DNA from 2 places in the Ammoniphilus soli genome. Region 2 is predicted to be linked to the other one. Evidence: riboswitches for the same ligand, from Rfam matches in the RefSeq annotation. Region 2 holds a riboswitch; the other holds the start of a gene.
What was found. Region 2 has a riboswitch for thiamine pyrophosphate ahead of tenI (thiazole tautomerase TenI). Riboswitches for the same ligand answer to the same signal wherever they lie in the genome.

Region 1: it holds a riboswitch for thiamine pyrophosphate, as region 2 does, so the genes downstream of both, thiC (phosphomethylpyrimidine synthase ThiC) here and tenI (thiazole tautomerase TenI) in region 2, are expected to answer to the same signal.

What each region holds. Positions count from the first base shown of each region.
Region 1 covers NZ_JBEGDL010000003.1:149,559-153,593, reverse strand. Annotated here, with positions in the region: gene thiC (phosphomethylpyrimidine synthase ThiC) at 1-1,512, opposite strand, end outside; TPP riboswitch at 1,640-1,750, opposite strand; gene ABLT31_RS08225 (FAD-dependent oxidoreductase) at 1,812-3,059, opposite strand; gene ABLT31_RS08220 (hypothetical protein) at 3,310-3,543, shown strand; gene ABLT31_RS08215 (hypothetical protein) at 3,555-3,860, shown strand; gene ABLT31_RS08210 (DUF2062 domain-containing protein) at 3,921-4,035, opposite strand, start outside.
Region 2 covers NZ_JBEGDL010000004.1:73,100-77,134, forward strand. Annotated here, with positions in the region: gene ABLT31_RS10690 (thiazole synthase) at 1-310, opposite strand, end outside; gene thiS (sulfur carrier protein ThiS) at 312-515, opposite strand; gene thiO (glycine oxidase ThiO) at 532-1,650, opposite strand; gene tenI (thiazole tautomerase TenI) at 1,637-2,266, opposite strand; TPP riboswitch at 2,481-2,588, opposite strand; gene ABLT31_RS10710 (hypothetical protein) at 2,720-2,941, shown strand; gene ABLT31_RS10715 (DUF1294 domain-containing protein) at 3,003-3,350, opposite strand; gene ABLT31_RS10720 (GerAB/ArcD/ProY family transporter) at 3,507-4,035, shown strand, end outside.

The DNA.
Region 1 (4,035 bases), on a different contig from region 2:
GGCTTTGGATAAGGCGTTGTCGCGGGTCTGAGCGTGGGGGTGTCCCTTAGCCAGATCTGCTGCATGGGCTGCGATTTTGTAAGTAATAATGCCCGTCCTTACATCTTCTTTATTTGGCAGCCCCAGGTGTTCTTTTGGCGTTACATAGCAAAGCATGGACGTCCCCATCCACCCTATCATGGCAGCTCCAATTGCCGACGTGATGTGATCATAACCAGGTGCAATGTCAGTAGTTAAGGGCCCAAGGGTGTAAAAAGGCGCCTCGTGGCAAATCTCAAGCTGCAAATCCATATTTTCCTTTATCTTGTGCATCGGAACATGGCCCGGTCCTTCGATCATGACCTGCACATCATGTTTCCAGGCAATTTTCGTTAGTTCTCCTAATGTTTCCAGTTCAGCAAATTGGGCTTCATCATTGGCATCGGCGATGGAACCAGGACGGAGGCCATCCCCTAAGGAGAAAGAAACATCATAGGCTTTCATAATCTCACAGATTTCTTCAAAATGAGTATAAAGGAAATTTTCTTCGTGATGGGCTAGACACCAAGCGGCTAAGATCGATCCTCCTCTGGAAACAATACCTGTGACACGTTTGGCGGTCAACGGAATATATCGCAGCAGTACACCAGCGTGAATGGTAAAGTAATCAACCCCTTGCTCAGCTTGTTCGATAAGGGTATCGCGGTAAATTTCCCATGTCAGATCTTCCGCTTTTCCGTTTACTTTTTCTAATGCCTGATAAATGGGTACAGTGCCCACGGGAACCGGTGAGTTGCGGATAATCCACTCCCGGGTGGTATGAATATTTTTCCCTGTGGACAGATCCATAATGGTATCGGCGCCCCAGCGAGTAGCCCAGACCATTTTCTCCACTTCCTCCTGAATGGATGAGGTAACAGCTGAGTTTCCGATGTTGGCATTGATTTTCACGTGAAAGTTGCGGCCGATTATCATTGGTTCAGATTCCGGGTGGTTGATGTTAGCGGGTATAATGGCTCTTCCTTCCGCCACTTCCTTCCTGACGAATTCCGGAGAAAGCCCCTCGCGAATCGCTATAAATTCCATTTCGGGTGTCGTGATCCCTTGCCGGGCATAGTGAAGCTGAGTGACGTTCCTGCCTGGCTTTGCCCGTAAGGGGTTGCGCTTTAGACCCGGAAAAACCTCGCGATTGGCCGGTTCGCTTTGTTCCTTGAATCCATCATCCTCAGGCTTAATTTCACGGCCTGTATATTCCTCCACATCACCTCGTTCCATAATCCAGCCGCGGCGTACGGCAGGTAGTCCTTGATGAATATCAGGGGCTTGGGTAGCGTCGGTATATAAGCCGCTCGTATCATATACTCTTACCGGTTCGTTTTCTGTTTCCCCAAAGCTGTTTACCGTTGGAGATAGCATGATCTCTCGCATAGGGACACGAATTTCCTCACGAGACCCTTGCACATACACCTTTTGACTGCCTGGAAACGGTTGGATAATGGGAGACACAATGATTGGTTTGGTAGAATTGGACATAAAAAAACCTCCTATTTTAAAAGATTCTAATCATTTTGAACCTTTCATGGAGGCGGAAGAAACACAAATGAAAATAGCCGCATTGGTTACATGCGGCGTATGGTCATACGTGTGCTGTCAAATAGACAAAGCTGTAAGATCACATTCCTCCGCTGGCATTATCCAGTTCAGGTTCAACGGTCGATAACGGTATAGATATCCTCTCAGCCTGGTTCCCCAAGCTCCCGCAATAAGACTTATGAAGTTTTACAAAAATAAGAATATCATGGAAGTAATGTCTTGGCAATCCTTTTTTTAATTTAGCTATATTGAGGGCGCATTTTCGCTCTCTTATTCACGTGCTGATCGGCACCAAGTGCAGCAATAGCGCCATCTGCGGCGGAAATAACCGCTTGCTTAATCGGCGTACGGCGAGCATCCCCACCAGCAAAAACGCCATCCACACTTGTGCGAAGATATTCATCGACCACTACATAACCTTCTTCATCACGCTGTACGGCATTCTTAAGGAAGTCAGTTCCTGGCTTCATCCCTGCAAGGTATAAGAATACACCATCGACATCCCATGTCACTTCATTCTTCTGGTCATCCTGAATTACCAATTTTTCCACCTTGTTTCCTCCGGTAATCTCCTTCAAACGGTGCTTATAGTAGATTTTTACGTTTGGCTTTTGCTCTAGTTCGGATATGTCTACTTCACCCTTGAATTGGTTAATCGGCACGACGAGGCGGACTTCTTTACAAAACTTGGATAAAGCTTCTGCTTCATGAACAGCCTCTTCCGTTTCCCCCACAACCGCTACGGTACGGTCTTGGAAGAAAGCAGCATCACATGTGGAACAGTAGCTCACTCCACGGCCGGTAAATTCTTCTTCCCCTTTAATTTTATTGAGAGGTGCTTTAGCTCCAACGCCTATAAACACGCTTTTAGCTTTGATCGTACCTTCCGGCACTTCAAGCTTTTTCACTTCCGGGTCAGAAAAATCTACACTCAATACGTTCGTACGTACAAATTTTGTCCCGAAGTCTTTGGCTTGCAGTTGCATTTGCTGCAGCAGCTCTAATCCTGTCACCTCTCCACGCACACCAGGATAGTTCGCTATCTTATGCGTGATTGCCAATGTTCCGGCGGCAGGAGCTTTATCAATGACTAATACATTCAACTTCCCGCGAGAAGCGTAAATGGCTGCGGAAGTACCAGCAGGTCCCCCGCCAATCGCTACAAGATCATAGACTTGATCCAAAATTTCAGCATTTACTTGAGTGAAAATTTCTTCTTCCTTCTTCGCCTCAGTTGACGATGGCGTCGGCTCGTCAGTTATTCCTAAATACTGCTTCATTTTATTTGGTCTATAACCAATAAAAGTTTCTCCATCAATGATTGTAACAGGAGCAGAAAAAATTCCCATAGCATGAAGATCATCAAAAAACTGTGGATTTTCCGTTACGTTTCGATTCTCGTATTCTATTCCCCAATTTTTAAGATCATTTTTTATTTTTTCGCAATAAGGACACCCAGTGCTGCTATATAAAATTGCTCTTGGCATTATAACCACTCCATTTCTTATTTCTAACTAATACTAGTTTATAATAATTACATTTAAAATTCAAGTGTTTTTTTCTTTAAGTCCCTATTTGATTTATCTCCTATGTATTTTGCCACTTTATCATCTGATTACCCTATGGAATGGAACGATGGGAGAAGAAGAGTTTGGTTAGTTTGGGGTTAGTCTGTATTTTTTTGTCGTCTTCAACAAAACCTACTAAGAAGAAATCATACATGAGGTGAGACACATTATGGACGTGTTTACTCTGCTTGTGGCCATTGTCATCCTGGTTCTAAGTGCGGGGTTAGTCTTGTCGCTTCGGATTCGTGCAAGACAGAAAAGCGAAATAGATACCGGCGTCAGTGATAAGATCAAGTCGAATCCTGTATTGCTCAACCCGATTATCCTCAGCTATGTATTGTTTGCCGCGGTCATTTTCGCTCTGGTTTGGTTTTTTAAGTACTATTATAAAGTTCCTTTTTAGTGAGGTGGATCATGGAGAAAAAACGTTATTACGTAAATGTTGAACATGGGATTATTCTGGATGATCAAGGGGCAGACACTTACGAATTTGAAGTGGACGCGACCGAACAAGAATTACAGCAATTGCAGGATCTTTTTGATAAAACTCACCAAAAAGAAATGGGAACGTGGCTTCGTGCCCATACTCCTTATATTCAATACCATGATGACGAGGATAATCACGAATACGACCACTCGCTCCAACAGGTATACCGCATGCTCCATCAATTGGGTACAGCGAAAACCAAAGACCATATTGAAAGCATGGGGATTCTTTAAGGGTTGCAGCAAAGTCTGTAACCCTTTTTTAGATGCAATAAAAAAAGACCTGATAAGAAATCAGGTCTCCCTTTGAAGCTTCTTTAATATGGTATAGCGATACTTGCTGAAAACGTAATAAAAAAGGATGTAACCGAGTATACCGAATATTAAGGTATTCAAGGCTGCCCCTACA
Region 2 (4,035 bases):
TCGGGCAGCCAATGACTTCAACCTTGATCATGTCGCATAAGCCTGAAGCCTTGGCCAATCTAGCGATCCGCACCGCTTCCTCTGCAGTCGAAGCCCCTGCTGTATTCGGGAGAAGGGTGTAATTCTTTACATCCAGCATTTCTAGGAAATTCGGCTGGCTCGGCTCAAAGATATTCATGCGGCGCACGGCAAACGTCAAGATTTGCGTCTCGGATACGTCAACCGCTTGCTTCTGGATTTCAAAATTCGGGAACTTCCCCGTCCCCAGCAATAATCTGGAACGAAACTCATAAGATCCTATTTTCAACATATCATCCGCCTCCTACGAAATGTACTATTTCTACCCGATCCCCGTCTGATAGCTGCGTGCGGGCATGGTCATCCTTCTGCAAGATATGGGTATTCAGTTCAATGATCAGTACTTTGTTATCCAATCCGAAATGCGAGATCAAATCTGTAACGCAGGATACCGTGTCCGGAACCTGCACCTGCTCTCCATTGATGTGAAGATTCAACAGCCTTTCCTCCCTCCTAATGTACCGTCAAGCCTCGATCCGCCTTAAAAGGCAGCAGAATCTCCGCTTGTTTTCCTTCTATTAAATCGGCTAGCAAGACGCCCGTTACCGGACTGAGCAAGATGCCATTTCGAAAATGGCCTGTTGCAAGGTATAGCCCCTTCCAATCCGGATGCTCGCCCAGATAAGGCAGCCCGTCTCGGGTCTGCGGCCGGACACCAGCCCATGTTTTTTCAAACTCTGCCTCTGCAATGGAAGGAAGCAGCCGCTTCGCGCGTTCCATCAAGGCAGATATTCCTCCAATAGAGACTTTGCGGTCAAAGGTATGCTCCTTCATGGTCGCCCCGACCACAAGCCTTCCCCCTCTTTTCGGAACGAGATAGCATCCATGGGAGAATACGGTTGCCTGCAGCAGCGGCCGGGAGGTGATGACAGAAAAACACTCCCCTTTTACGGGATAGACCGGAGGCAGGGATTCAGGCTTCCCAAGCCACTGGCTGCTCCAAGCTCCTGCAGCTGCGACCACCTGCTGGCAGCGAATGGTTTCCTCTTGGGTCACGACGCCTTTCACTACTCCTTTTTCCACGACAAGGGACTTGACCTCGGCAAATTCACGAAGCTCAGCCCCCAAAACGGCAGCCGACTTCAGAAAAGCGAGGGATAGCTCCGGCGCTAGCACTTGCCCGTCATTGGGAATAAACATAGCACCAAGGATGGCATCGGACAAAGAAGGTTCCCGCAGCCGTACCTGATCCCCTGTCAGCCACTCCGCCTCCTGGCCCGCTTGCTTCTGACACGCGATGGCTTCCCTCAGTTCCTCCAGCTCCTCGCTCGTGGTAGCGATGCGAAGCATTCCCCGGTTGATCAAACTGATATCAATCCCCGAAAGCTCCCTTAATTCCTCGGCTAAGCGCGGAAACATCGCCCGGCTCTCGATGGCAAGCTGGAACAGCGGACCGGTTTCCTTCCCCATCTCCCCCTGTGCAGCCAGCATGCCGGCTGCAGCACTGGAAGCCTGCTCCGCCAATCTCCCTTTTTCCAGCACAATAACCTTCTTGCCCCGCTTCGCCAATTGAAAAGCGATAGATCCCCCTATAACTCCACCGCCTATAATTGCTACATCATAAACTCCCATTAACCCTTCCCCCCTGAAGTAAGCCTTCCCTGTAGTGTTGGGCTGCCGCAAGCGGATCGCCAGCATCCAATATTCCTGACATAACCGCAATGCCTGCCGCACCCGCATTGATGACATCTTTTACATTTTCCGGATGGATACCGCCAATCGCAATAACCGGAATGCGGATTTGCCCGGCTACCTCGGCCAAAGCCTCCACCCCTCTGGCTTCAAGCCCCGGCTTGGACCCTGAAGGGAAAACGTGGCCGAAGATTACGTAGTCAGCACCCTGCTGTTCCATCTCCCTCGCTTCGCTCAAGGAATGGACCGATCGCCCCACTCTTAGCTGCGGGAAAGCTTTCTTCACCGCAGCGGGAGGCAGGCTATGATAGGCCAACTGAACCCCTTTGGCTCCGGCAGACCAGGCTACATCCGCGCGATCATTCAGATAAATTTTATTCAGCGGCACTCCCCGCAACGCTAAATGCTGAATTCCATCCCACAACTCCCGAGCCGTTCTGGCTTTCTCCCTCAAATGCACCGCCTGGACAATAGGGTGTACGAGAGACGCAACATCAGCAAACTGCTCCAGCGCTTGTTTTCCATTACTGATCAAATGCAGTTCAAGGTTTCTCATATCCGGATGCTCCCTCCCCCATCTTCATAGTCAATCAAGAAATGTCAAGAGAAAAAATAAAAAAAGCTTTATTGAAGCATTTCAGGGTAGCCAGACCACCTTTAGAGGAAGCTTTTTATGCGGAATATGGAGGATAACTCATGAAGGTTATACTTTCTTATTCCGTAAAAAAACCACTTTCGGTATTGAAAGTGGTTAGCTGAGCGTATGTATACGTTTCGGCTATCCGCTTTCCTACGCTGGCATTAACCAGATCAGGTACAAAGGGTCTGGAAGGACTCACTTCCATCTCAGCTATATTTTAGCTCCCCTAGGGATATTGCGAGACTATTTGGTTCTTTCTAATGATAACACGGAGGAGGTTATTGTCAAGACTGGCACCCGCTTCTCAGGGCTGGAGCATATTCCCAGGAGAAGTGAAGATACTATTCCTAGAAAAAGGAGGGAAAAGCAATGGCAGAGTGGACCAGGAATGACTTAGCAGTGATAGAAGAGGCCTTGAAGGAGGCCATGGCCAATCAAGCCGACTATCAAGCCGTGCTAGCCTACCAGGAGGTCCTGCAAAAGCTTCAAGGCAAATCCGGAATGGGAAATACCTTAGAAGCCAACGTAGGCGAAGCGGCTCGGGATGGCTACCGCTATGACTATGATGACTCTTCTGATCTCTATAGCTAAGAGGAATAGCTAAGAGAACGTTAGGGGCTTTTATAAAGCCTCTTTTTTTATTACTCCCTCGTTATTTTCTCTTACTGAGAAGAAAGAAGATCATGACATGAAGAAAAACCAGCAGCGCCGAAACAGCATAGTTTCCCGCTGGTCCGTACACCCCCGCCATGCCCGCCGTCCCTAACTGCAGGACGATAAAAATAGGAATCAAAATGCGAAATTTCGCCTTATTGATTTTGTGAAAATAATCTTTCATTCCTCGCCAAGCCCCGATTCCGCCGCCGAGGAACGAGAACATCAGGAGTTTCTTCTCGGACGTTCGCCATTCCTTCTTGCGGGCCCGGCTTTTATCTTGCGCAAATAGATAATAGGTAATTAGATTCATGATGAAAACATAAAGCAGAAGCCAATTCAACACAAGTAAAACTCCTTTCGCAAGCTGCGCATACTTTCACTATAGCATGCTGCCCGTAAAAATTGAACCGGCTTGCTGCTTGCCTATTATTTTTCATAATCGGATGCGAACTGGGTTAGAATACCAACATATAGCACATTTGGAAGCATGGGGAGGCATATGGAAAAGGTACGCATATCTGCCGTACAGGCGCTGATGTTAGGAATCGCAAGTGTTACAGTTACAGGTCATCTCCTGTTCATTCCCGTTGTGCTCACTCACGCGGGCCGGGATGGCTGGCTTTCTCTTCTAGTTGCCTTAGGTCCTGCCCTATTGGTCGGGTATGTGATTGCTCGGCTCGCTCAACTGTTTCCAGGCCGGACTTTAGTGGAGTATACGGAAGAAATCTTTGGCAAATGGATCGGAAAATTGGTGTCCCTGCTCTTCATTTTTTATTTCTTTCATGATACCACCATCGCCCTCCGAGGGTTTGGGGAATTTTACACCTCGGCTATCACGCCCCGTACACCGATTGTGGTCTACTTTTCCGCCATCATGATCATGGCTGTTTACGCCGTCAGGAGCGGGTTGGAGGTTTTGGCCAGGACCAACCAGATATTTCTGGTTACCATGATCCCTGTTGGGCTCTTGGCCAGCATATTGACGCAAAAAGATAAAGACTATGCCAATTTCCTGCCGATATTGGAAT